4 regions of the Caldibacillus sp. 210928-DFI.2.18 genome follow, and region 3 is predicted to be linked to each of the others. Evidence: riboswitches for the same ligand, from Rfam matches in the RefSeq annotation. Region 3 holds a riboswitch; each other region holds the start of a gene.

Region 1 (7,683 bases), on a different contig from region 3:
TTTTCTTTGATACTTACAAAACTTGGGACAAAAGTTGTTTTTAACGCCTCCATGAAAACCACACCATGGGCTTTTGCCGTCTGAACGATTGCTTCTGCTTCTTTTACATTGGAAGCGAGTGGCTTTTCACAAATGACATGTTTTCCATGTTGCAAAAATAGAATCGATTGTTCTGCGTGAAGTGAGTTTGGACTGGCAATATAAACTGCATCAAGGACATCACTCTTTGCCATTGTTTCTAAATCGGTAAAAATATTGGTTACGTCAAATTTTGCTGCAAACGCTTTTGCCCTCTCTTCGGTACGTGAATATACAGCTACAAGCGAAAAATCCTCTATATTAGAAGCTGCATCAATAAATTTTTCGGTAATCCAATTGGTTCCGATAATTCCAAAACGAATCATAAAAATACCTCCATTATATCATTGTGATTAATTTCATAATAACATATTTAAGGCTAGAAGTGGAAAGAGTGAAAGATAGAACAGCTATGAGGAGTAAATTTATTAATCTCTGGTAGTATTGTGGAAATACGACTTATCCACAATTAGTAGAATTTTCCATTTGAATTTATCCACATTAAAGGTCAAAAACAACCAAATTTGCTTATTTTTTTAAAAAATGTGGATAACTTATTATGTTGTGTCGTGGACTGAAGATAGAAACGGAAAAAACGACAAATAGTATGGTAAAATAAAGGTGGCAGCTGTTTTATTAATTCGAAAAAGGATGCAAGGAGGAACACGATGAAACTTATTGCAATCGATATGGATGGTACCCTTTTTTCTAACAATCATACAATCAGCGAAAACAATTGTCATGCTATTTTAAAAGCTCAAAGACAGGGTCATATCGTTACCTTTTGTTCAGGCCGCGCCTTACACGATATTCAAGAAATTATAAAAAAGATAAACCTCGAAGCACCTATTATTGCCGGAAACGGAGCTGTTGTTTTTCATAACAAAATCTTACAAACACTAACAATCCCTGTACATATATTGAAAAAAATTATGGACATATTTAATGATTTTCAATTATATTATGAAATTTATACAAATAAAGGTATTTTCATTGATAAAACACGAAAAGAATATTTGTATGCGGAACTGAATCGGTTAAAAGATGACCCTGTTTTCGGACCAATGGTTGAACAAATGGTTCAAGTTCAAAATGACCAAAATCATTTATTAACTGTCTCAGATTTTAGTGAGCTAAATTTTTCAATGTTAGATCCGTATAAAATGTATACTGTCAGTTTGGATGAGAAAAAACTAAATCATTTGCAACAGCGGCTTTCTGAACGTGATGATATTTCAATCACAAACGGCAGCCATTTAACCGTTGAGGTAGGAAATAAACAGGTAAGTAAAGGAAATGCCCTTCTTTTCCTCGCAAATTACTTTCAAATTCCACAAGCAGATACTGTCGCAATCGGGGATAATCTGAATGACTTATCGATGTTCAAAGCTGCCGGAACAAGCATTGCTATGGGGAATGCCACTGATTTTGTAAAAAGTCATGCGAATTTTGAAACAAAAACGAATGATGATGATGGCGTGGCCTATGCTTTAGAAAAGTTTGTACTTTCATAAACGGTAAATTTAGAGATGCGCCAAACTGTCCATGAGGGTCGGTTTATTGGATATTTTTTAAAAAAGGAGCACCATTCTGTCCATAAAACTTACTTTATTAGACACTTTTGTGGAATATGCGCTTCAAACTGTCCATGATAGCCGTTCTATTGGACTTTTTTCCAAAAAACGAGTATGAAACTGTCCATAAGGGGCAGTCTATTAGACAGTTTTTTAACAAAGGAGCACCATTCTGTCCATAAGGGCCGCCACGTTGGTTTCCTATAGATACGTATATTATTAATGAACTATTCCCATATAAATTATGTGCATGCTATGATTTTTCCCTTGATTATTTTAAAAAGTTATTGTAAATTAGAATAAATAAAATCATTTATGGAACTGAATATTGCAATCTTATCAAGAGAGGTTGAGGGACTGGCCCGATGACGCCTCAGCAACCAGTCATTTTTTGACCACGGTGCTAATTCCAGCAGGTGAAATACCTGAAAGATAAGAAGAAACTTTACAATCATCGGGGCTTCTTCTTATAGAAGTCCTTTTTATTTTCCAAAAATGTAGGGATACGAGGAGGAATCAAGCTTGGCAAATCAACATATTCAAACAAAATTAGTACAAATCGGAAATCGAAGTGAACATACAACCGGGGCTGTTAATCCACCCATCTATTTATCCACAGCCTATCGTCATGAAGGAATTGGTTTATCCACAGGGTATGATTATACACGGACAAAAAATCCAACACGTGCCTTATTAGAGGAGAGTTTTGCAAAATTAGAAGAAGGAGATCAGGCTTTTGCCTGTAGTTCGGGGATGGCGGCTATTCAGCTCGTCCTCTCCCTTTTTCAAAAAGATGATGAACTTCTTAGCTTTAATGACCTATACGGCGGAACTTACCGATTGTTCAATCAATACGAAAAATCGTATGGAATCAAAACCAGCTATGTGAAAGTGAATGATTACAACGGGTTGGAAGATGCAATCACAGAAAAAACAAAAGCGATTTACATAGAAACACCAACAAATCCGTTAATGATTGAAACAGATATTGAAAAAGTTGCCCACATTGCCAAAAAACATCACTTGCTTTTCATTGTGGATAACACCTTTCTAACCCCCTATTTGCAAAAACCGATTGTGGATGGGGCCGACATTGTCATTCATAGTGCGACAAAATATATTGGCGGTCATAATGATGTCCTGGCCGGATTTGTTGTTGCAAAGGGACAGGAAATTTGTGAACAGCTTGCGACAAATCATAATGCGGCCGGCGCGGTTTTATCCCCTCTTGACAGTTGGCTGTTAATTCGCGGCTTAAAAACCTTAGCTTTACGTATGGAAGCACATCAAAACAATGCAAAACAGGTAGTCGAATTTTTAAATAACAGACCTGAAGTGACCGATGTTCTCTACCCAAATAGAGGTGGCATGGTGTCGTTTCGATTGGCAAAAGAAGAATGGGTTGACCCCTTTTTAAGAAGTTTGAAATTGATTACCTTTGCCGAAAGTCTCGGTGGGGTTGAAAGTTTTATTACCTATCCGGCTACCCAAACCCATGCCGATATTCCGCTACAAACCCGGATAAAAAACGGTGTCGATAATCGCTTATTACGGTTTTCGGTCGGTATTGAACATATTGAAGATTTGAAGGCGGATTTGGAAAATGCATTGGTGGCATTACGTAAGGGGGCAAGTGAACGATGAACAAAAAAAATTATGGATTTGAAACAAAACTAATTTCCCAAGATCGTTATATTGATGGCAAAACAGGAGCAGTAAATCCACCTGTCTACTATTCTTCCACTTTTCATCAAGAACAATTCGATTCGTTTGGTCCTTTTGACTATACCCGTTCAGGAAATCCAACCCGAAAAGTGTTGGAAGATACCATTGCCGAACTGGAAGGCGGTGTTCAAGGTTTTGCCTTTGCATCCGGAATGGCCGCTATTTCCTCTGCCTTCATGCTGCTATCATCCGGGGATCATGTCATCATTTCCGAAGATGTGTATGGCGGAACGTTTCGCATGGTCACAAAAGTACTAACGAAATTTCAAATTCAACATACTTTTGTTGATATGACGGATTTAGATGCAGTGGCCGGCGCTTTTCGGCCCAATACGAAAGTTGTCTATGTGGAAACCCCGTCCAATCCGTTACTCCATATTACAGATATTAGAGGTGTTGTCAAATTAGCAAAAGCCCACAATTGTCTTGTATATATCGACAATACATTCATGACACCCCTTCATCAAAGGCCGCTTGAATTAGGTGCGGACATTGTCTTACACAGTGCCACAAAATTTTTAGCCGGGCATAGTGATGTTGTTGCAGGCTTGGCGGTGGTAAAAGATAAAGCATTGGCTGATCAATTGTATTTTATTCAAAATTCATTTGGTGCCGTTTTAGGGATTCCGGATTGTTGGGCTTTGCTCAGGGGCATGAAAACTTTGAGCGTGCGGATGAAACAGTCTTCAGAATCAGCACAGGTAATTGCTGAGTTTTTGCAAAATCATCCGCTCGTGGAAGAAGTGTTTTACCCGGGACTTGCCACACATGCGGGACATGAAATTCATTTGGGGCAGGCGGATAGTGCCGGAGCTGTATTGTCATTCAGATTGCCTAACAAAGACATTGCCAAGGCTTTTGTGGAGAACCTTGAAATCCCGGTATTTGCTGTTAGCTTAGGAGCGGTCGAATCGATTCTTTCTTACCCGGCGACGATGTCCCATGCGGCGATGGACCAAGAAGAACGGGAAAAACGCGGGATTACTGACGGTTTGTTACGACTTTCGGTAGGATTGGAAGATTGTGAGGATTTGGTTGCTGATCTTGCACAGGCACTCGAAATAGCAGAGCGAGCGGTTGGAGCGGGAACTGTAGCGGCTCGAACGGTTGGGAGATTTATATAAAGTTTTTATCTCGGGTTGATTGCTGTTTGGGGCATTTTTAATCTTTGGCATTGTAAGAAAAAATTGCAACCCGGGGCCGGGGTAGCGAGTTAACACCCCGGGGTTGTAATTTTATAGATTGCCTTATCAATCCAAACTAGATTCGAAAGCTTGTCATAGATTTTCATCCCAAAAATACAATTACTTTAACTAAACGGATTGTAAAACCGGCTGCCGTCATGGTAGGTAATCAGTAAGGTTGCAATTAGCAGCAAAACGAACAAAATAATTGCTGTGTAATCCCGTTTCTGAAAAGGGCGGGCATTGTACCACGTTCTTTTTTTCTTTTTCCCGAATCCACGCAGTTCCATTGCATTACTGATTATTTCAATTTTTTCAAGACTTGACAAAATTAATGGTGCCAAGACGGCTGATGCGTTCTTTACCCGCTTAAGGAATTTCTCATTTTTTGACATATCAAGTCCGCGGGCTTGTTGTGCTTTGGCGATATTACGGAAATCCCGCTGAACATCGGGAATATAGCGTAAAGCAAGGGATACAGCGTAAGCAATCCGGTAGCTTACACCAATCCGATTTAAAGAAGCGGCAAATTCACTTGGGTGTGTTGTTACAATAAACAATAGCGCCGCCGGTATAACAGTCAAATATTTTAATGTAATATTCAGTTGGTAAAACAGTTGCTCCAACGTCATATTGTATCTACCGGCAAATTCAACCAACACATGACTTGTCCCGTAAATTTTAACCCCTTCTTGCGGTGAAAAAAGATAAATAGCGATATTATTAATCAGTAAGAATACGAGAATAAAAATTAACACAAATAAAATATCTCGCAACCGAATTTTAGAAACGTAAAAAATAACTAAACTCGCAATAAATAAAAACAAAAGAATCCGGGTGTCATAGGTCAACATGGCCGCCGTTGACCATAGGATAAAACAAACTAATTTCGTCGCACCTGTCAAGCGATGAATCGGGGAAGTTCGGTCAATATAGCTAAGCATTTCATTTGCCATGGTTTCGTCCCTCCCGATCATAAGCAATAAATCGTTCCACAAATTTTATCGGATCTGTAAAACCGGTTTTTGTCGCCAATTCAAAAAGTGATGTTTCTTTCAAGTTTGCCTGTTCAATTAATTGCGGATCAGATAAAATCCGGACACTTTGATCATCGGCGATTTTTCTTCCGTCACACAAAACGATGGCCCGATCCGTATATTCCAGCATTAAATGCATGTCATGGGTTATCAATAAAATCGTGAGTCCGTTTCGATTGAGTTCCATTAAAAACTCCATAATATCGGTATAATGGCGGAAATCTTGGCCCGCTGTCGGTTCATCCAAAATAATCAACTCCGGCTGCAACACCAAAATCGATGCGATGGTTACTCGCTTTTTTTGGCCAAAACTGAGAGCAGAAATCGGCCAATTACGAAACGGGTACAGTCCGCATATTTTCAGCGTTTCCTCCACCCGCTCACGTATCTCAGCTTCCAGTACACCTCTGGCAACAAGCCCCAGTGCCACCTCATCGAAAATCATATGTTTGGAGATCATATGGTTTGGATTTTGCAAAACCATACCAATCTTTAAAGATCGTTCTGTTATCGATTCATTGGTAATATCTTGACCTGAGAAAATAATTTTTCCGGCATTTGGTGTTTCAAAGCCGCAAATCAATTTCGAAATAGTTGATTTTCCCGCACCGTTTTTGCCGACAATACTAACCATTTCCCCCTTATTTATTGTAAAAGATACATCGTGAACCGTTTCTTTTTTTGGTGTATAGCCAAATGAAACCCGGTTTAATTCAAGAATCGGCTCAGCTTCCGGCGGCTCTTCATTCAATGTCACTTCTTCATACCATTTTCGCAGCTGCTCGCGGAACGTCTCCGCCCGAAAACGTGAAAAATCAGCCGGCTCCAAATCCTTTGTAATGGCCCCGCCTGCATACTTTATCGCCTTAAGATAAAGCGGTTCACGAATTTTTACTTTTTCCAAGATATCCGTAGAAAATAATTCATTTGGGTTCTGATCTGCCAAAATCTCTCCGTCATCCACAACAATGATTCGATCAACATGACGGTACAGGACATCTTCCAAGCGGTGTTCAATAATAACCACCGTTGTAGTCGTTTCCTTTTGAATTTGGTCAATCAGATGAATGGCATGCTTTCCGGTTGCCGGGTCTAAATTCGCTAGGGGTTCATCAAAAAGAAGGATATTGACATTATCGACCATGACACCGGCTAAAGAAACCCGCTGCTTTTGTCCGCCTGATAAATGGTGAACGGACGCATCCAGAAATGCACCCATATCCACCATGGCCGCCACTTCTTTTACAGTTTTAACCATCTCCGGCTGCGGCGTACAATCATTTTCAAGGGCAAAAGCAATGTCTTCTCCGACAGATAATCCGATGAACTGCCCGTCCGGATCTTGTAAAACCGTTCCAACCATTTTTGATATGGAAAAAATGTCCAAGTCGCTTGCTTCTTTTCCCATAATTTTTAAACTGCCTTGGATTTCCCCTTTATATGAAAACGGAATAAGCCCATTGATACAATGACCAATGGTGCTTTTCCCTGATCCGGATGGACCGACAATTAAAACCTTCTCCCCTTCATAGATGGTGAGATTAATATTTTTTAGTGTTGGTTGTTTTTGACTATCATATTTGAAATGATAATTTTGAAACTCTATGACTGGTTTTTTCATTGTCAATCTCCTGCATACATTTTATTGTTGCATTTGCTGATGCCGATATTTCTAAAAATTTTTCTCGATCCAAGCTTCCTGTTTTTGATCTGGTTATTCTCGATCCAAGCTCCCCGTTTTCGTCCGGGTTTTTGCATAAAGAGTAAGCAATAATGTACCAAGAATCCCGACTGTGACCATGTTGGAAATGCCAACACCGAGCCCTTGGATAAACACTTTACTAGTTGGTTCCGCGTAAATAACAATATCCAGAACCGGCGCCAACAGGAACCAGCCCAGTGCTTGTGCGCCAACCTGAACCAAATTAAACGTAATGATTTTTTGTCTCCCAAATTCACCGGATTCAATATCCAGTTTTTTCGAAATTAATCCAAATAAAAACCCAACAAACATACTGACAACAACCCAGCTCCACCAAATGGAACCGTAGAAGATTAAGTCTTTCAATGCGTGACCGATTAAGC
Region 2 (7,683 bases), on a different contig from region 3:
TTTTTTTAATGGTTCCGGAATTGGATAATCATGGCGGAATTTTTTCGTGCATGATACCGTTTGTGCAAATTCGACTACATTTGTATTTTGTGTTCTCATTCCTTCAGTCCTCTCATTATTACAATTTCATTATTGAGGGTATTGTTAACAGAACGAAAAATGAAAACTGGAGGTACGAGAAAGGAAAATCAAGAGAGGGTTTTGTATATATTTTACATTTTTTCTGAATATTGGTCAAGGACCTATTATGCATGAACAACACGGGAAACCATATGAATTTTTGCGGCCACATTAGTATAAATTTCATAGATGTTCTTTTAAAAATTCTGCCTCACTACCCGACTTAATTTTTTTCTGAATGGCAGTTTATTGCTTATTTATTTTCAGGATCATTAGTTTAGGAAAAGCAATACATATTTTAGGACATGATAATTCTATATTCGGGTTCCTAAAAAATTCGCTTCATTCATGATATATTTTTCACAAAAAATACCTTTCTAAATAAAGGTAAAGGTGCTACTATATATGAGGACTAAAAATCATCATTTTTTAAAACGAGGTTTAATTTCAAATGGAAACGACAATGACAAAGAAAACAAATATAAGTACTTTCGTTGACTTATTTTGTATGGTTCTCGGGACAATCATTACTGCTTTTGCACTAAATATGTTTACCATACCGGCAGGGTTATTATCCGGCGGGGTAAGCGGTTTTTCCCAATTACTCAACCATTTTATTCCTATTAACGTCGGTGTTTATTATTTCCTTTTAAATATACCATTACTGATCTTAGGGTATATTTATCTGGGCAAAAAATTTAGCTTCTATACAATATTAGCAACAAGTTTAGTTTCGTTTTTCTTATTAATAGTCCCGATTAAACATATTTGGACGGATGATCCTTTACTATCTGCTATTTTCGGTGGGGTTTTAAATGCGGTCGGTTGTGGTCTTGTTCTCCGTCGCGGCGGTTCGGAAGGCGGTTTTGATATATTATCACGGGTGATTGCAAAATATCGTAATATCACAGTCGGAAAGTCAAACTTAATTATTAATACAATTATTGTTATTTTATCCGGCTTTATTTTTAATAGCGAAATTGCCTTGTACACCATTATATCGTTTTATTCATCCATGAAAACTTATAATATTATCTTAAACCACGTTGATCGCATCTCATTATTGATTATTACAGATAAAGGGAAAGAAGTGAACGAGGCGATTACAAAAGAACTTCATCGAGGGACGACAATGTGGAATGCAAGCGGTGGCTATACCCAAAAGGACAAAACAGTGTTGTATTGTGTTATCATGAAAGGTGAAATGCATCAATTAAAACAAATTGTGAAATCAGCAGATCCAAAATCATTTGTCAGCATTATTTCAACGCAAAACGTAATTGGTCGGTTTCATCAGATTTGGTAAAGAAAACTCGGCAACTGTCGAACCTCTAGGCGAGAGCAGAGTCATAGTCAGCGAAAAAATATTATCGCTTGCGAGGTAATGCTACTGAAGCCTCTCTAGTTCACCGAAAAAATATAAAATGTCCCGCAATAAGCGAATTCGTATATTTGCCGGACATTTTTGCATTTTAAACGTAAAAAAATACGTCTTTCATAGATGGCCCATTTTGAGTAAGCCGAAAAAATATCTGAACCAAAAACAGAATAAAAGACATAACATATTAGCCAACGTCAACATGTTATGTCTTTAACATTCTTTTTTCCCACCATAACGGCGAGACAAGCCCCCATATCAAGATACTTCATTTAAAAAGGTGGGATAAACAGCCCGTTCAACTAACCATTAGTAAGGAATGAAGAACCTCCCACGTATTTATTTCCCTAATGTCAATAACATTTCCCGAACGGTTTTACATGCCACTGCAGTTGATGCGCCTGAAGGGTCATATGGTGGTGATAACTCAACCACGTCTGCCGCAACAATTTGGTTCAATTTTTGCATATGCCCAATTGCATCTAATAAATCACGATATGAAATTCCACCCGGTTCCGGTGTTCCAGTGCCGGGAAAAATGCCCGGATCAAGAACATCAAGATCAATCGTAATATAAACAGGCACATTAGCTAATTCGTCCATCTTTTCCGCAAATGTTTCAAGAGAAAATTTTTCCAAATATGTATGTTCTTTTGCCCATTCAAATTCTTCTTTTAAACCGGAGCGAATCCCGAATTGGAAAATCCGACCGTCACCGAGAAACCCATGACAATTGCGAATGACTGAAGCGTGGGACAGTTTTTCACCTAAATAATGTTCACGTAGATCGGTATGCGCATCAATATGGATCAAATGTAAGTCCGAATATTTTTCATATGCTGCTTTAATTGAAGAAAGACTAACAAGGTGTTCTCCCCCTACCATTAGAAATTTCTTCCCATCAGTTAAAACGCCCCGGCTATATTCAAAAATAATATCCATTACCTTTTCGGTATTTCCAAATGGCAAGTCTAAGTCCCCACCGTCAAAAACAGCTATATTCTCCAAATCCCGATCCAAATATGGTGAATAAGTTTCCAAACCATATGAATCCGTACGAATTGCCTGCATTGCAAAACGGGTACCCGGACGGAAACTCGTTGTTCCGTCAAAAGGTACCCCGAACAAAACAAGGCTTGCTTCTTCATAAGATTTATCACAACCGATAAAAGTACTTATATTCATTTTTTTATTCCCCATCTACTAGTGCCTCCCTTACGTAATTCGGCAAACAAAACGCCCCGCGGTGGAGTTCGGTATTGTAATATTTTGTTTGAATCTTAAATTTTTTCCAATCTTCCGCGTGTAAATCTAGCAACGGATCGTACACCTTTGAAGCAAAGCCGAATAACCAGTGACCGGAAGGATATGTCGGCATATGGTACTGATAAACATGCGTAATAGGAAAAATATGTTTAATCTTTTTGTGTGCCCTTTTCATATTTTCTGCATATTCAGTAAAATATGGTGACTCATGCTGATTAATTAAGATTCCATCATTTCTTAATACTCGATAACATTCTTGATAAAATTCGATTGTAAAAAGACCTTCTCCTACAGAAATCGGATCAGTGGAATCAACAAGAATTAAATCAAACGACGCATCGGGTGCTTTTTTCACATAAGCCAAACCATCCTCGAATTTCAAGGTCATTCGCGGCTCTTCCTCGATCCCGCCGGCAGTAACAGGTAAATACTTTTGACACAGTCGAAAAACACGTTCATCAATTTCAACCATGACCACTTTTTCCACTGATTTGTACCCTAAAACTTCACGAGCCGTACCGCCATCACCGCCACCGATGATTAGAACTCGTTTTATATTTAGGTTTGTGGCGAATGCGGGGTGAACAATCATCTCGTGGTAAATAAATTCATCTTTTTCATTTACCATCATCAAACCATCTAAAGTGAAAAATGTGCCAAACTCCTTACCCTTATAAAAATCAATTTGTTGGAAAGGTGTTTTTTCACTATAAATTTTCTCATCGTAAGCAATGGAAAATTTGCATTCATCGCTCCACGATTCCGTGTACCAATTCATTTATGACATCATTCCTTCACAACTTTAATATGGTTTGCCTCTTTTGCTTCAGTTAATACACTCCCGATTGTTTGACAGTAATAATGATATTGATTGAGCACCTCGTTGGAAATTAATTCTCCCGGTATAACAAGAGGAATACCCGGCGGATAAATCATCAATGTATCCGCACTTATCCGTCCAACAGCTTGATCAATCGGTATAGATTCTTGCTCAGCATAAAAAGCATCGCGCGGAACAAGAACTAATTTATTTACTTCACTTGTTGTGACGTGAGTAGAAATGATCGTTGCATGTTTTCCATACTTTTTCTCAATATCCTTCAAGGCAAAAACTAGTTTGTCGATGGATTCTTTCGTGTCGAACGAGCTAATCACAGCCATAATGACATATCCTTCAGCCAATTCCATTTGAATGCCGTATTCTTCTTTTAAAATTGTGTAGACATCAAAGCCGGTAAAACCAATTCCATTTACACGGATAACAAGTTTTGTCCAATCATATGATTGTTGGAAATATTTCTCCACGTAGGCTTCTTTTAATACTTCATAGTTCGAATTTGCTTCAATGGACAGAACAGCATCCATTACAATCGGTTTTAATTCCCTATACCGCTTTTTTCCAAACAGAACCATCTCTCTTCGTGCCACATCCAAAGAACTCATTAACAAATAGTTCGCACTTGTTGTTTGTAACATATTCACTATTTTTTGCATACGTTCCGGAGCAATTCGGTTCCCTTTTAATAATAGTAATGAACTTTGGGTTAAGGAACCCCCTGTTTTATGCATGCTAACGGTAACTGCATCAGCTCCGGCTGTAAGAGGATCGATATAGTCATCAGGCATAAAAGCCAAGTGAGCACCATGAGCACTGTCGACAAGAACTGTTACACCCCGTTCGTGGGCGAGTTCACAAATTTCCACCAATTCATTCATTGCACCAAAATAGGTTGGATATGTGACAAGGATTGCTTTCGTTTCCGTATTTTCATTTAATGCCTTTCTTACATTTTTAACAGACACACCGTGGGCAATCCCAAAATGCAAGTCGACTTCGGGTTGAATAAATATCGGTTTTGCCCCGCTCAAAATTATTCCATTCATAACGGATTTATGACAATTTCTCGGTACAAGAAGCGTTTCACCCGGTTTTACTGCTGCTAAAATCATGGCAATAATACCAATTGTCGTACCGTTAACTAAAAAATAAGCATGATCGGCTCCAAATGCATCAGCCGCTAATTCCTGGGCTTCTTTGATTACCGATTGGGGATGGCTTAACAGATCAAGTTCTTTCATTGAGTTGACGTCCATCCGCATTGTCATATCCCCGAGAACCATTCGTAACGGGTTCATTTGTGCCCCCATTTTGTGACCCGGGACATCAAATGGTATAACATCTCTTCTGGCATATTGAACTAGTGTTTGAAATAAGGGCATTTGATTGTGATCTAATTTAGGCGCTGCTTTTATCAACGGTTGTTCAAATTCCAATAGTTTGTTCATCATCGGCAGCCACCACTAACATTAAGTGTAGTAAGCACCTTGTTGGACTCCATTGCCCTATTAGAAAATTGCTCATGTACCTTACAAGTTCCCTCTACGATTCCGCAAAGTTCATTTGTATATCCTTTATCAATGAGTGCAGCGCAGGTAATTTGTACAGTATCATGGACAGCTGTTGCCATATTTTCCCTGCTCGCATGAGTTGTACTTGTTAGTAAAAACACTTCATAAGCTGGTTTTATAAACTGTTTTTGAAGGAAAGTTGAATCCCGCCCTGCATCAGGTATTTGATTCTGATATCCTTCTATTGCAGATTCCGATATGAATAAAAATTTCTCTGCCAATATTAACCACTCCTAACACAATTTTTTTGTTTAGGCATAAAAAAAGCTCTCCAAAGGCAAGGAAAGCTTCGATTAATATCAGCTGCTTATCCTCTTATTGCTCACAAAATGTACTCATTTTGTGCTCAGGTTGGGCACCCAATATTTAGTTCTGTGAACCAAACTGGTTTGCCACCGTATCTTAGACCCCTCGTCTCAACGGCTATTAATAAGAGAGAAACTTTTATTTATGCTGGAATAATAATAAAGGATTTAAAAAGACATGTCAATTTATTTTGGAAATGTCTTAATAAAATTTTTTTGCACGTTTATAGGTTTACCATAAGCTCCAAGAAAGTAAACATTTCTATAAATCAAATACGAATGGCGCAATATTCTTTGTCCTCATAGATATATTTATCAAATATTTTGTAAATTCTTTTCAAATGACCTTTTTGGGTGCAACCCTTAAAAATTTATCAAATTATTGATAAAATAGTAATATACAAATCTTTCATATAATGGAGGCAAAACTATGTTAATTCCTTATAAAGGAAAAACACCAAATGTTCATGATAGTGTTTTTATTGCTCCGGGGGCATATTTAATTGGTGATGTAACAATAGGAAAGGAAAGTTCCGTATGGTTTAATGCCGTTTTACGCGGTGATGAAGGGCCCATCATTATCGGAGAAAAATGCAGTATTCAAGATAATGTAACCATCCATCTTTATGAAGATCATCCGACCATCATTAAAGACGGTGTAACAGTAGGACATAATGTAATTTTACATGGCTGTAAGATTGGAAGCAACACAATTGTAGGTATGGGGTCAACTATTTTAGATGATGCTGAAATCGGTGAACAATGTATTATCGGTGCGAATACATTGATAACCGGCGGAAAAAAAATCCCTCCCCGCTCGCTGGTGGTCGGCTCTCCCGGAAAAGTTGTCCGTGAATTGTCAGATTATGATTTCATGTTAATTCAAGGTTCAATTGAAGTTTACGTACAAAAAGGGAAGGAGTACATTGATATTCTTTCCCAATTAAAAAATAAATAAGAAAGAACGGTTGCTAAAGATACGTACTGTTAACGGGATTAATAAAAATGTACTTGTATTCACTTCAAATAGGGGCATCCGTTTATAAAAAACTTTCCGGGACTGCCCCTATAGGTCGTTTCTATTTAAAACTTGATCGAAATCCGTCTATTAATAAGAGAATTGCTGTAATAATGTGAAGGGCCATTCCGAGAAATGGAATCCAACCTAAACAGGATGTAATAATCCCTAACACACTTCCATGAAAAGATCTTTTTTCCATTATTGAAAATATGAGCGTAATGATATGCAAAACAAACATGATTCCGAGCGGTGCCCAAGCCATACTAAAAATAATGGCTCCCCCTAAAATCGGTATTCCCCAAAAAGCTTCCAAGCCACCCGTAATCAATTTTAATATTGTAGAAACCATAACATTTAATCTCCTCTCACTGCCAGAACAGTATTATTTGTATTATACGATCTATTCATGGAAAGGATTCAAAATTTGATGGAAATCTGGTGGATTTTATGACTCGCCGTTAAGAATGGGATAAAATCAATGCTCGGAAACGGGAATTTTTTACCATAAGAGAAAGCAAAATTGCCCCACAGCCTTGCATGATCGTTTTTACAATCACTTGACCAATAATCGCTGCCGGTACTGCTTCCCAAGGAATAAAGCCGGCACCAAGCGGACTTAAACCAATTATGATAAAAACAACTGAATCGAATAATCCACCAACAAGCCCGCTGTATAACACCCGCCAACTCATCGGTAATTTTAAGCGCGAATAAATTTCGGTATCCGTCGACTCGGCGATAAGAAATGATAAAGCTGAAGCCATCACAATCCATAAGGTGTCACCTAAGAGATAAGATGAAACAGCAGACAATATCAGGGCAATAAGTATTAACAGATACGTTTTTCCCTTGCCATATTTATTTTGAACTAAGTCACGGAAAATAAATGTAGCTCCGATTAAAAAAGTACCCCACGGAATATGAAACATTCCTATTTGAACCGGTTGAAATCTGGCTGTAATAACATTCGCCAACACAATAAACATTAAATACAAAATGACTCTCATTAACATCATAACTCCTCATTATTTACTGGTAATCTTTCATAAACTGGCTAAATAAAAAACTACAACGCATGAAAGAGAGAATTTCTCAGGAATTTCGCTGATGACTTGCAACCTTTCTAGGCCAACGAATTTCTATGGTATGTAAGTTCGTAAAATCCGGTTTTAGGAATAATCAGT
Region 3 (7,683 bases):
TTGGTACAGTAAACGTTGTTAATTTTTCAATTCACGTTTATCCTGATTGTTTCCTACCTTTGTAGGTCCAAAAAATAAATTACCGACAAAGTTAGGAATATATTTTTATAATAATTATAATAAACTGAAAACATCAAGCGGTTTCATTTAAAAATGGGAGGAGGTATTCAAATGAGTGAGACTATTTTAATAGGAAAAACTTCTAAAAAATGGTTTTTCTCCGCTTTATTGGCAAGCTTCATTTTGTTAGGGGGGGTGTTCTTTACATTAGGAATTAACGGTGTGGTTTACGCAGCGGGGGTTGGCGGAATTGGTAAGTTTAATGTTTCCTTTACTGAGATGACAGGTACCGGTTTTAAATTATATGGCGACCTGTATGGTGATCCAAGTAAAAATTCCCAAGCACACGTAAAACCGGTATTTGTCAATGATATTCAAAATGCAAAAATTACAGATCTGGTCATTTCGAAAAATGTGGATATTCCAATTTTAGGGAAGTACACCGTCAAAATTTCCGCCGGTAATAAAGGTACCCCGGTAGAAATTAAAGGGTTAATTCAAAAAGCTGCACTCGTACAAGGGGATGCAGTATTTACCAAAATGGATATTTCGGAAAACTATGTAGAAGCCAATGATCCTGAAGCAGTTAAGAAAGGGTTTACACAAGGAGCAAGTACGGTGACAATTAAAAACGGTAACATTGAAACCCATTATTTATTCCAAGAAATGGTCACATTGCCGGGATTAAAAGTTGAGTTTGTGAAAAATTAATAGCCTGTTTGTCTGGGAGTGTTAATGATGGACAAATTTCAAAACTTTAGAAAAAAATTTAAAAGATGGCGGATGAGCAGGCCGTTTTGGGGAGCGACATTTTCGCTCCTTGCTGGCTTAATTATTCTGTATATGCCGATTCATTTGCTTGAAGTGGCATTACGCCCGGGAAATTTTGTCGTGTTAGGTCTTCTGTTTGGGGGACTAATGACGATTATAGGAATTCTGAGTTATTTTTATACAAGATTAAACATTATTTTTGGTATTATTACGATCTTTTTATCTATTGCATCGATTTTAGGTGCCCTCGGGGGATTATTCGTAGGTACATTATTGGGGATTATCGGTGGCTCATTATTATTGTCATGGAGAGTTGTCGATCAACCGGTGAAAGAGGGAGATAAGGATTATCCAAATTATACGCTGTCTGAAGTGGCGGCAAGTTCCACTGAACAAAAGCTGCAGAATGAATGAAGGGGCTGTCCAGAAAGTCAAAAATTAATCCAATTTGTATAGGCTAATTGAAGTGAGGGTGGCGGCTCCTCCTCGGAAAATGCTAGTCGCATTTTCCTTAGTGCGATGCAAATTCGAGGAAGATTATTCAGAGTCCTGCGGGAACAGCGCGAGCCGAAGACCCTGCAGGAGCGAGGAAACGAGCGACGAAGCGGCTGAGGCCGTGCCCGCGGAAAGCGTCCGCCACCAAAACGAAAGTCAACCGAACCTATTCTTTTAGCAATAAAATTATAGAAGTTGTACTTTTAGGACAGCCCCAAGTTTCATCATATTACAATAGACCTTCTTGCTCATATAAATAGGCATAAGGAATATCAAGGAAAACATATAGTGTATCGGATATTGGATAGGAAAATGTCCGGATTTGTTCGTTTTTCTCGATATCTGTATATAAATCGGATAAAATGCCTTTTTTCTCTATGTTCATCCGGGCGATATTTTCAAAAAAATACGGTCGCCAGCTCCAGTTTTTATTACGGATTTCCTCTTTTAAACTCCAATTGCCGTCATTATCTTTCTCAGCATTGGCGGAAAGTTGCAAACCCTCTTCATTACATATATACACACGAAATGCATAATCGGAGCATGCCTTTCCGATTTTCAAGATCGTTTCATCAAGCGGATCATCCGAATGAATAGACGTTAAAATTGATTTTAATTGTTGATTGATTGCATTTGTTAACGTCATTTGCGCCTTAATTTTTTTTCGCTCATAATTAACAAATAACTGGAAGTCTTTTTTCATTTTTTCTTGACAGCAATCAATGGGAACATACTCTTGTCCGCTTCTGATTAAGTAATTGCCTTGATAAAATCGACCCCCATTACGCCAAGCATGATTTAATTGATGGTAAGTAGATATATTTTTGAACATTAAAGTTGCCCCGATTTTTTGGGATAATAATGAAAGTGAATGGTGTACATCTCTGTATAGATGCGGCGAATCATTATCTTTTAAAAATCCAACATCAATTTTTACCACACTGGGTTTCAAATATGCTAAGCGATCAAAACTGCCGCTCCGTTCACCGATATCATCAAGAGCGATTCGAATGCCTATTGATTTAAAATAGTTGAACAAAATTCGGACTGAATCCATTTCTTCTGTTTTAAACTCTTCCTTTAACTGGATGATTAGTTTATTTATATCGAATCCTTTTTTTGTATATATGTCTAGAAATTTTTCTAAACATTCGCCTCGATCTTTCATAAGCAAGTTCGTATCATAATTGAAAAATATGTACATGGAAGGATCTGTTTTCATTTGATATTCGATCGCTTTTTCCAGTAAAAGGCGACTTAGTTCCAGACGAAATTCATCAGGAATGGACAAATCTTTGAAAAACCAGTCAATACTTTGTACGGTACCATCCTCTTCATGAAAAAATGCTTCAATTTCGTAACCAACCACCAATTGTGTTTCGGCACTAATGACGGGACGGTAATAGGGAACAACACGGTTTTCATGTAACATAATTTCAACCGGATCCATGGCCTCACCTCCGCAGTATTCTCATAAACACATTTTATTACAGTATGGAGGTGGATGCTACTTAAACGAAATTTTCCTGAAAATTCATAAGGTTGTCCATTTATATTAATGAATTTCAACAGTTAAATAGGAAACCTCGACATACAATGATCGTCCAATCAGCAGCACGGTTATATCAAAAAATATGATTGCAAAAATTCGTTTTCTAGTTGAAAACATGGCCTTTCACATAATCTTCAAGGGCGGCTAAAACTTCTTTGTTTTGCTCTTTTGTCCCTATGGTGATTCGAACCCCGTTTGGAAACGGACGGACAATATAACCTTTTTTCAAGAAAAAGTTGAACAGTTCCATTGGTGAAGCCATTCGAACAAAGATAAAGTTAGCTTGGGACGGGTAATATTCAACATTCAGTCTCTGTAAAGTTTGTTCAAAATCTCTCAGACATTCAGCGTTTTTCCGGACACATTTTTTGACAAAGTCTTGGTCTTCAAGTGCGGCGAGGGCTGCCTGTTGAGCAAATGTTGAAGTATTGAACGGGAGCCGGGCAATATTGATTTTTTCAATTAATTGAGCATTGCCGACTGCATAGCCAATTCGGAAGGCGGCCAGACCGTAAGCTTTCGAAAATGTCCGTAAAACGATTAAATGATTAAAATGCGCTAATAAAGGGATAGAATTTGGATAATCATCGGCTGTTACATATTCATAGTATGCTTCATCAAGGACGACCACAATTTCCGGGGGAACTTTTTCCAGAAACCCCACCAGTGTTTCTTCATTTAAATAAGTTCCGCTCGGGTTATTCGGGTTGCAAATCCATACGATTTTTGTACGATCATCAATCGCTTGAAACATTCCGTCCAAATCGAAAGAACCGTTATCTAGTGGGATTTCCCGAACTTGCGCACCTTCAATGATCGCATGATGTTTGTACTGGGGAAAGGTTTCATTGGCTGTTATTATATTGTCCCCTTCACATAAAAGAACACGGCTGATGATTTGAATAACTTCATCAAGCCCGCTTCCAAATAACAACTGATTTTCATCAACATGTAAATGATCGGAAACCTTTTTCCTAAGCTCTGTTGCATAACCGTCCGGATAGGTGGCTGTATCATGAAGTGAACTTAAAACAGTAGTTTCCACATGAGGCGAGCAACCATATGGATTTTCATTTGAAGCCAATTTAATGACTTTATCAATATTATATTCTCGTTTTATATCTTCGGGTGATTTCCCCGGCTTATAAGGTTGCAAATCCAATATTCTTTTTTTCACTGATTCTCTCCCTCACTCTTCATTCCGTTTAAAAAATAAACCTCCACTGATCCAACAGCAGAGGATTAGTTACAGGTTATTTATGATTATAGGTTTTGAATTTATATATGTCAATATTTTTAAAAAATATCCGCTCATCCGATCAAGTAAAAATTTGCGGATTACTTTGTGGTATTTTTTCTATATAATGATTTCAGATGGCTTGAACAGATAAGGTGATGTATTTATGAATAAAAAAGGTTGGTTAATATACAACGGTGGTTTAATTTCTAAAAAATTTTTGGAAATCAACCACATGTATATATCCGCAGCAGCAAAAAAAGGAATCGAATTACAACCGGTTAAAAACAACGAGATATATAGTTTTGTCCTGGATAATTCTTTGCATGTAAAAAAGGATGGTTTGTTTCAGCCTGATTTTATCCTATTTTTAGATAAAGATATCCGACTGGCCAAACAATTGGAAGGATTAGGTTATCAACTTTTTAATAATGCAAATGCCATTGAAATATGTGATGATAAAATCGCTACATTTCAAACATTGGCAAATAAACGAATACGAATGCCGAAAACGTTATTTTCACCAATGATGTTTCCCGGTACGATAGATCCAAATGACCAATTTATTGATCGAGTGGAAAAGGAATTTGATTATCCGATTGTTATAAAGGAAGCATACGGTTCGTTTGGGGATCAAGTTTATTTAGTGAAAAACCGGGAAGAATTGGTCGTCAAAAGGCACCAGCTGCTATACCGGCCTCACCTTTACCAACAATTTATTTCATCCAGTACCGGAAAAGATGCCCGGTTGTATGTGGTTGGGGATCAAGTTGTAGCTTCCATGCTCAGACTAAATGAAAAAGATTTTCGTGCGAATGTAACAAATGGCGGGATGATGCAAAAGTTCGATCCCCCGCAAGCTTTTAAGGAGTTGGCCATAAAGGCATCACAAGCGGTGGGAGCGGATTTTTCCGGTGTTGATCTTTTATTTGGTGATAATGATGAACCGATAATCTGTGAAGTGAATTCCAATGCCCATATAAAAAATGTGTTTGATTGCACCGGTATCGACGTGTCGGAATATATTTTTGATTACATATTGGAGAGAATTGGTTATGCATAGTGGTTTACTGATTTACGGACGGGAAGATTATAAGAAAAATCAATGGTTTGCGGATCAATTCGTCGCAAGGGCACAGGAACAGGGGTTAACGATTGACCTTGTTTTGACGGATGAACTTTTCCTTGGAATTGATGAACAATTTTACGCAGCAGCTAGAAGAAAGCGATTAGCGACACCGGATTTTGTTATTAATCGGAGCCGGAATAGTATCATTGCAACGCATTTTGAAAAGATGGGGTGCCGAGTGTTTAATTCGGCTTTTATAACAGAAATTTGTAATCATAAAGGGAAAACCCATCAATTTATCAACTCACATGGCATTAAATCTGTGAAAACTTGGATTGGAAACCGGCATGATTTTTGTGTTGAGCAGTTTGACGGTGATTTTCCGCTCATTTTAAAATCAGTTGCCGGACACGGAGGAAGAGAAGTATTTTTCATTGCTAACGAAAAGGAATTGACAGAAAAACTAGCCGCATTTTCCGGTGACGAGTTTATTTTGCAGGAAGTTTGTACAAATCCCGGCGTTGACATTCGTGTGTTTGTTATGGGAAACGAAATTTTGGCAGCTGTCAAAAGATATTCCGAAAAAAGCTTTAAAGCAAATTTTTCTTTAGGTGGGAAGGTTGAACCGTATTCACTGAGTGACGATGAAAAGAGATTGGTTAAGAAAATCGCACAACTTGCACAGTTTGATTTTGTCGGGATTGATTTTATTTTAGATGAAGAGGGACGTTTTTTATTTAATGAAATAGAAGATGTGGTCGGTTCAAGAGTTTTGTATAAATGTTATGATATGGACGTTGTCGGCAAGTACTTAGCCTATATAGAAAAGAGTCAAAAAGGGAAATAGGTCATATTTTCAAAAAACTTATTGACTTTTAAAATAACACAGTTTAAACTTAATTCATACTAAAATTATAGGAAAAGATGATATTCTTATCAAGAGAGGTGGAGGGACCGGCCCGAAGAAACCTCGGCAACAGGTTTAAAAACACTGTGCCAACTCCTGCAGACAAATGTCTGGAAGATAAGAAGGAATATGATTAAATCTATCCCTTCTTATTTATCAAAATGAAGAAGGGATTTTTTTAGGGGTGAAATGATGATTGAACAGCGGATTTTATATGATAACTTTACAGATGATCCTTTCAAGAATCAACGGTTTACAGATGAAACAAAAGGGGCGTTGCCTGTTTTACAATGGGCATATGAGACATATGGAAATTCCGTTGTTTACGCCTGTAGCTTTGGGGCAGAGGGAATTGTCTTAGTGGATCTGATTGCAAAAGTTCAACCGGAAGCAACGATTGTTTTTCTCGATACCGGCGTTCATTTTAAGGAAACATATGAATTGATTGAAAAAGTAAAAATCAAATACCCGAGTTTAAATATTCAACTAAAAAAACCGAAGCTGACTTTGGAGGAACAAGCAAAAAAGTACGGACAGGAGTTGTGGAAAACAGAGCCTGATTTATGTTGTTTTTTGCGAAAAATAAGGCCGTTGGAAGAAGTTTTGTATGGAGTCCCGGCTTGGATTTCCGGACTTCGCAGGGAACAGTCTCCAAGCAGAAAGAATACAGATTTTGTCAATAAGGACGAAAGATTTAAATCTATTAAAATTTGTCCATTAATATACTGGACTTGGGAAGATGTTTGGTCATATATCCGTCAAAATGAGTTGCCATATAATATTTTACATGATCAAGGATACCCGAGCATTGGTTGTGAGCCGTGCACATTGCCGGTTACAGATCCAAATAATCAACGTGCCGGAAGATGGGCCGGTTTTAATAAAATAGAATGCGGTCTACATACCCCGGCGAATTGAGGACCGGTTCATTGAAACAAAATGGGAATCAAATTGGGACTAAATTAATTTGTTGGAAAATTGGGAAACCAGAATTAAAGATCCGGTTCTTTGAAACAAAATGGGGAACCGAATGGAGGACCGATTGGATTTGTTGCAAAATTGAAAAATCCAAATAAAGACCCGGTTCATTTGTCGCAAAGTTGGATAATCATAATTTAAAAACATACTATTTTAATATGAATACTGTTTTATAGATTGTAACATAAGAAATGATGAGGTGAAACGTTTTGCAATTTAACGTGAATAACAGCCCATTTAATGAAGAACAACGAGAATATTTGAACAGGTTAATCCCGACATTAACCGAAGCACAAAAAATATGGTTGTGCGGGTTCCTGTCCTTCCCGTTCATTGCCGGGCATGAACAAAGCGTGCAAGTTGATCAAACAGCTGCCCCGAAAATGGAACAATCCATTCAAACTCGTGAAGTAACCGTACTGTTTGGTTCTGAAACGGGCAATGGGCAATCGTTGGCAAGTACGATTGTTGAAAAATTACAAGCAAAACAATTACCGGTGCAATCATTTTCGATGGACGACTTTAAACCGCAAAATTTGAAGAAAGTTCAAGATTTATTAATCATCACGAGTACCCATGGGGAAGGGGAGCCCCCGGAAAATGCCCGGTCTTTT
Region 4 (7,683 bases), on a different contig from region 3:
ACGAATGTGGTCCGGTGTCGTTCCGCAACAACCGCCGGCAATATTTAACCATCCTTTTTCAGCAAAATCTTTTATTTTTTGCGCGAGTGACAGCGGCGTTTCATGGTAATGTCCTTCTTCATCCGGAAGTCCGGCATTCGGATAACAGCTCACGGCAATTTCGGCCATATCAGCTAAAGTCCGGATATGATCCGTCATAAATTCGGGTCCGGTTGCACAGTTGAGTCCCACAGCAAATGGTTTGATATGTTCACTTGATATATAAAAAGCTTCAATATCCTGCCCGGCTAATGTTGTCCCCATTGGTTCGATCGTTCCGGACAGCATAAGCGGAACTTGAATGCCCATTTTTTTTGCCGCTTCCTGTATGCCCAAGAAGGCTGCTTTCACATTTAACATATCTTGACTCGTTTCCAGCAGTAAAAAGTCAACACCACCGGCCAATAAACCTTCTGCTTGAACTTGGTAATTTTCCACTAATTGATAAAAGGTGGCACCACCGGTCACGGATAACGTTTTTGTTGTCGGACCCATTGAACCCGCTACAAAACGGGGCCATTGTTCTGTAGAATATTTTTTTACCGCCTGTACAGCCAATTCCGCACCTATTTTATTAATTTCAAAACTTAAATGACCAAGCCCGTACTCATCAAGAACAAGCGGGGTTCCGCCGAATGTATTTGTTTCGATTATATCCGCACCCGCTTCTAAATAAGCTTCATGAATACTTTTTATCACGAGCGGAGCCGTTATATTCAAGTACTCATTACAGCCATCGTATTCCTCTCCCCCGAAGTCCTCTATGGAAAGTTCTTTTTGCTGAATCATTGTTCCCATTGCTCCATCCAGGATGAGAATCTTTTTTTCCAACTGTCTGTTCAACTTATACACTGGTAATCTCCCTTTCTACTTTCATCTGTTCTTTTTCATGAATGTAATTGATGAGTTCAACAGACATTTGATAATTTAAAAACGGGGTAATCAGATAAATGCCGTGAAAGAGATCAAAGGCGACATCAATCAAATGTTTCGCAATCGCAATCCCTTCCCGCTTCCCTTGTTCTTTATCATTTCCTACCTTTTTCATTTGTTCACGAACGGAATCAGGCAGTTTAATTCCGGGTACTTCATTATGAATGAATTCCGCATTGCGAGTGCTCGTTAACGGCATAATCCCGATATAAATCGGAACATCTAAATGTTTCGTTGCGTCATAGATATTCATAATCAACTCTTCGGAATAAACCGGTTGTGTAATAAAATAATCGGCACCGGAGTGAATTTTCTTTTCTAATCTAGCAACTGATTTTTCAATAATTTTTACATGAGGGTTAAAAGCAGCCGCTACTGTGAAATTTGTTTTTTCTCCTAAAGATGTTCCGGAATAGGATAAACCTTCATTAAATTGCTTAATTAACCGAATTAAGTCAAATGAAGTCAAATCAAAAACCGATGAAGCTCCGGGAAAATCACCAATTTTTGTCGGATCACCGGTTAATGCTAAAATGTCATGGATACCTAACGCATGTAATCCCATTAAATGTGATTGAATACCGATTAAATTCCGGTCCCGGCAAGTTAAATGAACAATCGGGCGGAGATGATAACGATTCTTCACAATTTGAGCACAAGCAACATTACTAATCCGCGGTGATGCCAAAGAATTATCCGCAAGTGTAATTGCGTCAATCTTTGCGTTTTTTAACGCGCTAACCCCTGATAAAAATTGACTCATCGGCAATGTTTTAGGCGGATCAAATTCAACAATAACGGATCTTCTACTTTTTACGATATCAACCAGAGACGGTTCATGAACTTGTTGAATTTGTGTTAATTGAATGGTTGGTTTTTCTTTAATAACTTTTTTCTCAGTGACCGGAGAAAGATTTTTCACCGCCTCAGCCATTGCCCTAATATGTTCGGGTCTTGTGCCGCAACATCCTCCCAATAAACGGACCCCTTCTTTTACGAATTGAATCGCTGCTTCATAAAAGTATTGTTCATCCGACTCATATACTAATTGTCCATCTTCCATTCTTGGCAAACTTCCATTTGGATAAACAGATAAAAATGCACCATTTGGTATAGGGATCTCCTCAAATGATTGAATCATATGGTATGGTCCGAGCCGACAATTCAGTCCAACGATATTTGCGCCAAGATCAATAAGTTGGTTGAAACCTTCCGCCAAAGGAGTCCCGCTTTGCAATACACCCTTTTCATGTAAAGAAACATTTGCCATTATCGGTAAATCTGTTTTCTTTCTTGCTACTTCGAGAACCGCTTTTAATTCATCTAAATCATAATAGGTTTCTAATAAAATTCCGTCAACTTGTTCTTTCAGTAATATGTCCAATTGTTCCTCGAAGCTTTGTAAAATATCATTTGTTGAAAAAATTGCTTTTTGGAAAGTCCGGATCCCGCCGATTGTACCGAGAACATAAACCGGCTTACCGCTTGTCTTTACCGTTTTTTTTGCGATTTCAACTGCTTTTGCGTTAATTTCTTGTACTTCGTTTTCCAATCCGTAACGGGCAAGTTTGATCCGATTTGCTCCATATGTATTGGTTTGAATGATCTTGGCTCCCGCTTCAATATACTCCCGATGAATCCGTTCAATTTCTTGCGGATTTGATACATTTAGTTCTTCAAAACAACGATCAATCCCGTATGAATACAACAGTGTTCCCATAGCGCCGTCCGCTATCAAAATTTGCTTTTCAAGATCTTGTATTAATCCCATTGTGTTCCCCCCAATAGAAAAAAGCCTTCCAAAGAAGAAGACTTTTTTATCTAATCTTCTTCTTATCTTTCGTGCCGAAAAGAAAGCACGTTGGATTTAGCACCGTGGTACCCATAGGTATCCGGTTGCTGAAGCTTCATCGGGCCAGTCCCTCCACTTCTCTTGATAAGAATCATCCATTTACTTTTTCTAATATAAATTACTCTTACTTTAACGAATTTTGATAAAATAATCAATAAAAAAATGAAAACTTCATAAAATATTTTTGTCTTTTTTTGGCCATTCGTCTATTCCAATCTTGTTCAGTCAAAGTCGGTTAGAAACCGGGCAAATAGTTCAAACCAAATTTTTCCTAATAATATTCCTAATTTTCACCCATTATTTCGTTGCAAAAACTTTTGATAAAAATGAACATTGCGCTTATACTACTAATATCAAGTGAAAAAGATAGATTGGTTTCGAGAGGAGAAAAAATAATGGTAAATGTTTTAATTGTCAGGGCACACCCGCTAAATCAAGAAGTTTCTCGGTCTATGAAAGTAACCGATGCCTTCCTTAACGCTTATAAAGAGATACACCCGGACCATAAGATTGAAGATATGAATTTATATCACGTAAACGTCCCTGAGATTGACCGAGACCTGCTTAATGCATGGAATGATTTGAATCAAGGAAAACCTTTTGATTCGTTATCTGATTCCCAACAGCAGAGGGTAAATATGTTCAATTCATATACGGAAGAATTTCTGCAACAAGATAAAATTATTATTGCGAACCCGTTGTGGAACTTAAGTATACCGACACGATTAAAAGCTTGGATTGACTGTATTACCGTGGCCGGGAAAACATTTAAGTATACGGAAACCGGATCGGTCGGTATTGTGAAAGGAAAAAAAGTCCTACATATTCAAGCAAACGGAGGAGTATATAATGGTTCAGACCCGGCCAGCCAATATGTGAAAACGATTTTTACCTTTTTAGGTGTGACCGACTTTCATCAACTATTTGTTGAAGGGATGGACCATAACCCGGAAAAAGCCGATGAAATTGTAGAAAAAGCAGTCGAAAAAGCCCAACAATTGGCGAAAGCTTTTTAGGAATGACTGTTTATTCTCTATTTAGGATGAACAACAAAGATAGATGGAGGTGAGTCTTTTGGTAAAGGACGATCACAATCATAATGACTCCGGATCAAAATATCACGAAACCCATGCCGGACAATTGCCCGATTACGGCGGTAACAGTAAAGAGGAAAAATTGTTAAAAACAACTAAGAAGAAATAACAGTAAAGTGAAACTTCCATCGGTGGGGTTTTTTATCCCACTGATGCCACAAATAAAACGCCTACGATGGCGTTTTATTGTTTTCCAATTGCTTTTTTAATGTTGATGGTGAAGGTGAACTTCATATTGGGTCCTACACATAACTGAATTTTCATGGGGATTTTCACTGTTCTCCATTTGAATGGTGACATGTTGAATCCCTTTATGAGCCAATTCATGTTCAATGTTCCGTAAAATCTTTTGACAATCAGTGATCGATAAATCTCCGTCAACAACAGCATGGCAGGATAGGGCATTGCTCCCGCTCGTAATGCTCCATACATGCAAATCATGAACACTGATTACTCCGGGTATGTTTATCATTGTGTTTACAATGTCATCAATATCAATATTTTGCGGTGTCCCCTCCATTAAGATATGAAGAGAATCCATGGTAACCCGCCGACCACTGTTCAAAACTAAGACGGCAACAATAAGACTGGCAACCGGATCGGCCCAACCCCAACCAAATAGCATAATGAGAATGGCTGCAACAATTGCTCCTATCGAACCTAACATATCGCTTATTACATGCAAAAATGCTGCATGCAAATTTAAATTTTCATGCGTATCACCTTGGCGCATCATAATCCAAGCAACAAGAATATTGACGAATAAACCAATAATCCCGATTACAAACATACCTGTTGACGCAATTTCCGGCGGGTTGGAAAATCTGCCAATTGCCTCATAAATGATAAACACGGCAATCACAATAAGCGTTAGACCATTAAAAAAGGCCGCCAATATTTCCAATCGTTTATATCCGTATGTTTTACTATAATTTGCAACTTTTTCCCCAAAAGTAAATGCTAATAATCCAATCCCCAATGAAATTGAATCGCTTAACATATGACCGGCATCGGAAAGAAGTGCTAAGCTGTTCGTTAATAACCCGCCAATTGCTTCAACAATCATATATCCTGTTATGATCAAAAAACTTATCAATAAGGCTTTTTTATTCCCTGTATGGGAATGGCTATGGCCATGATGGTTTGACATTTTAATCCCCCTACGTATGAAGCATATTTTTTACTTCCAATATATTTATCCATGTTCATATAGGAATGTTCCAGCGAAAAAATTTTTCCTCCGGCCATATTATCCTATCTTAAAAAGAAAAAATGGTCACTGACGAATCTGTGTAAACATAAGACATTTTATTCATGGCGTGCATGTTCAATTGCTTGTTTTAATAAATCCATGACATGGTTATCGTCATAGGAATAATATAAGGTCGTTTTCTCTCGACGGTACTTCACAAGTCGTAAATTTTTTAAAAAACGTAATTGATGGGATACGGTCGATTGTCGTAATCCTAAGATTTTAGCAATTTCATTTACCGCATATTCCTTTTCGAAAAGCAGATTTAGAATCCGAATTCGGGTCGGATCGCTCAATGCTTTAAAGGTCTGTGAAACGACAAATAATGTTTCCTCGTCTAAACCTTTCTCATTCGGTTTCTCGAGTCTTTCATCTTCCCCCATAAAATGATCACCTTCCATATTCTTATATTCATATATTAACATATATTTATATATTAATCCAGTTAAATCCAGATGAACTTTTTCAGTAAGCAAATTTGGTCAGGGATAGCAAATTTTTTATTCATTTGTTACGATAAACTTATACTTCATTACAAACTCCAATAATGGACATATAGAAAAGAGGATTCATTATGGAACAAAATATTCGTTTCCAGTCAAAAATTCATGTTGATTTACGCGATGTTGATTTTACAAAAAAAGTGAAATTAAGCACCCTTTTTAGCTATTTTCAAGATGTCGCAAGTCTGGCCTCAGTCGAATTAGGTTATGGAATTGAACAACTGGAAAGCCAATTTGGGGTAAGTTGGGTCTTAATTCGAATTCGTGTTGAAATTACCCGAATGCCGGAATGGGACGAGAAAATAACAATTGAGACTTGGCCGTTAGAACCTAAACGAATCGAATTTGAAAGAGATTATCTTGTCCGTGACGCCAATGGAGAAGTCATCATCCGGGCGGTTTCGGTCTGGGTATTAATGGATATCCATCAACGGAGACTGAAACGCAATGATGCAATTGGCATTCATTATCCAAGTGTCATTAAAGAAAGAGCTCTTGAGAAAAAACTGGGGAAATTGAATGGCTATGGACATCTTGAAAAAGTATATCAAAAAGTAATCGGGTATAGTGATGTAGATTTTAACGGACATTTAAACAATTCCAGATATGTTGACTATGCAATGGATTGTTTTCCGATTGAAAATCACCGGCAATTTGAAGTAAAGGCGATTGAAGTAAATTTTATTAATGAAGCCTTACCGGGCGATACCATCACATTGTTTCGTGATGTATCAGAATCCCGTGAAAACAAAATTTATATCGAAGGTCAAAAGGGAGAATCCGGAAATACTGTTTTTAAAGCGACAGTAGAAATAAGCGAAAGATAATTCGTCCATCTTTTGAAATGAGGCTCTTTATTTTATTAGGGAGCCTCATCACTATGATTTTCTTTCTAGCCACTCTTTACTCCATACAGAATAAAGGCAATTCCGATAAATACCCAAATAATTTTTGTAAAAGAAATTTTATCTGCCATCCCGATTAAACCAATGGACGTTGTCGTAATTAAAATAAGCGGTCCGATCAATGCTAAAGAGCTATTGACAACTAAAGCTTTCTCTACATTGTTTAACTTCAAAATAATTAGTGCAACTAATATTTCTAAGGATCCGGAAAAAATGCGTAAAAATGCCATCCCTAAAATTGCCTTTTCGAACATTTGAAACATGTTCTGCCCTCCTTTACCTAACTATAAAATGTATATGAAGCAGTAGGAAAAAGAAGGACAAGTTTTTATTCGCCATAAAACAATAAAGTGCGGGATAACGGTTTTGTCTTTACCATAAATATATTATGTAAAATATTCCAGCTTTGCTTCCGGAAAAAACTTTTTCATATATGCATGTAAATGTTTCTGAATTTCTAATTGCTCATCATCTTTGTATACATATTTGCCTATACCATATTTTCCCCACTTATATTTTCTCGCTTCTTCATTCAGTTCCAGTTTTGTCATTGGATAATTTTTTTGTATGACTCGTTTGGCCGGTTTTGTAAAACGATGCTGAATAAATTCAAACGTTAAATCTTTTCTTACCTCTTGCGGCAATTCCGCATCCAATCGTTCAAATGAATGGTAATAACCTTCCTCCCATCCTTCATGCAAATAGATAGGAGCGACAATAAACCCTAATGGAAAGCCAGCTTTGGCAACTTTTGCGGCTGCTTCAATTCTTTTGGTTAATGGTGCCGTGCCCGGTTCAAAGTACTTTATTACATAATCGGCATTAATACTAAAGCGGAATCTTGTTTTGCCATTATGTTTCGCATCTAATAAATGATCGACGGAATCAAATTTCGTCACAAACCGGAGCCTGCCATATTCAGACTCACCAATATGTTCAATCGCTCGCTTTAATGAATGGGTTAAATGATCGATCCCAACAATACCAGACGTACATGAAGCTTCAATTCTCGTTATTTCCGGCGCTCGTTCCTCCATATATTTATCAGCAGCTTCAAAAATTTCCTCGACATTTACATACGTTCGAATATACGGTTTATAGCCCA

The links. A riboswitch is a leader RNA that binds a small molecule or an ion and turns the genes downstream of it on or off. The one in region 3 is predicted to bind S-adenosylmethionine.
Region 1: it holds a riboswitch for S-adenosylmethionine, as region 3 does, so the genes downstream of both, LIZ98_RS05815 (methionine biosynthesis PLP-dependent protein) here and LIZ98_RS01705 (phosphoadenylyl-sulfate reductase) in region 3, are expected to answer to the same signal.
Region 2: it holds a riboswitch for S-adenosylmethionine, as region 3 does, so the genes downstream of both, LIZ98_RS09365 (hypothetical protein) here and LIZ98_RS01705 (phosphoadenylyl-sulfate reductase) in region 3, are expected to answer to the same signal.
Region 4: it holds a riboswitch for S-adenosylmethionine, as region 3 does, so the genes downstream of both, LIZ98_RS10750 (bifunctional homocysteine S-methyltransferase/methylenetetrahydrofolate reductase) here and LIZ98_RS01705 (phosphoadenylyl-sulfate reductase) in region 3, are expected to answer to the same signal.

What each region holds. Positions count from the first base shown of each region.
Region 1 covers NZ_JAJCHL010000017.1:36,853-44,535, forward strand. The annotation lists gene LIZ98_RS05805 (Gfo/Idh/MocA family protein) at 1-404, opposite strand, end outside; gene LIZ98_RS05810 (Cof-type HAD-IIB family hydrolase) at 747-1,592, shown strand; SAM riboswitch class I at 1,986-2,091, shown strand; gene LIZ98_RS05815 (methionine biosynthesis PLP-dependent protein) at 2,175-3,296, shown strand; gene metC (cystathionine beta-lyase) at 3,293-4,501, shown strand; gene LIZ98_RS05825 (energy-coupling factor transporter transmembrane component T family protein) at 4,687-5,517, opposite strand; gene LIZ98_RS05830 (ABC transporter ATP-binding protein) at 5,507-7,219, opposite strand; gene LIZ98_RS05835 (ECF-type riboflavin transporter substrate-binding protein) at 7,313-7,683, opposite strand, start outside.
Region 2 covers NZ_JAJCHL010000036.1:22,917-30,599, reverse strand. The annotation lists gene LIZ98_RS09390 (hypothetical protein) at 1-99, opposite strand, end outside; gene LIZ98_RS09385 (YitT family protein) at 572-1,426, shown strand; gene speB (agmatinase) at 1,838-2,698, opposite strand; gene speE (polyamine aminopropyltransferase) at 2,688-3,542, opposite strand; gene LIZ98_RS09370 (aminotransferase class I/II-fold pyridoxal phosphate-dependent enzyme) at 3,551-5,050, opposite strand; gene LIZ98_RS09365 (hypothetical protein) at 5,050-5,394, opposite strand; SAM riboswitch class I at 5,486-5,609, opposite strand; gene LIZ98_RS09360 (gamma carbonic anhydrase family protein) at 5,909-6,436, shown strand; gene LIZ98_RS09355 (hypothetical protein) at 6,558-6,848, opposite strand; gene LIZ98_RS09350 (VUT family protein) at 6,958-7,506, opposite strand.
Region 3 covers NZ_JAJCHL010000003.1:53,296-60,978, reverse strand. The annotation lists gene LIZ98_RS01735 (DUF6230 family protein) at 172-771, shown strand; gene LIZ98_RS01730 (DUF6114 domain-containing protein) at 799-1,245, shown strand; gene LIZ98_RS01725 (EAL domain-containing protein) at 1,556-2,776, opposite strand; gene hisC (histidinol-phosphate transaminase) at 2,982-4,055, opposite strand; gene LIZ98_RS01715 (ATP-grasp domain-containing protein) at 4,282-5,178, shown strand; gene LIZ98_RS01710 (ATP-grasp domain-containing protein) at 5,171-6,031, shown strand; SAM riboswitch class I at 6,115-6,215, shown strand; gene LIZ98_RS01705 (phosphoadenylyl-sulfate reductase) at 6,284-7,009, shown strand; gene LIZ98_RS01700 (assimilatory sulfite reductase (NADPH) flavoprotein subunit) at 7,279-7,683, shown strand, end outside.
Region 4 covers NZ_JAJCHL010000046.1:13,997-21,679, reverse strand. The annotation lists gene metH (methionine synthase) at 1-891, opposite strand, end outside; gene LIZ98_RS10750 (bifunctional homocysteine S-methyltransferase/methylenetetrahydrofolate reductase) at 884-2,743, opposite strand; SAM riboswitch class I at 2,803-2,915, opposite strand; gene LIZ98_RS10745 (FMN-dependent NADH-azoreductase) at 3,220-3,840, shown strand; gene LIZ98_RS17985 (hypothetical protein) at 3,899-4,027, shown strand; gene LIZ98_RS10740 (cation diffusion facilitator family transporter) at 4,124-5,068, opposite strand; gene LIZ98_RS10735 (ArsR/SmtB family transcription factor) at 5,227-5,553, opposite strand; gene LIZ98_RS10730 (acyl-[acyl-carrier-protein] thioesterase) at 5,745-6,500, shown strand; gene LIZ98_RS10725 (YqhV family protein) at 6,566-6,832, opposite strand; gene splB (spore photoproduct lyase) at 6,965-7,683, opposite strand, start outside.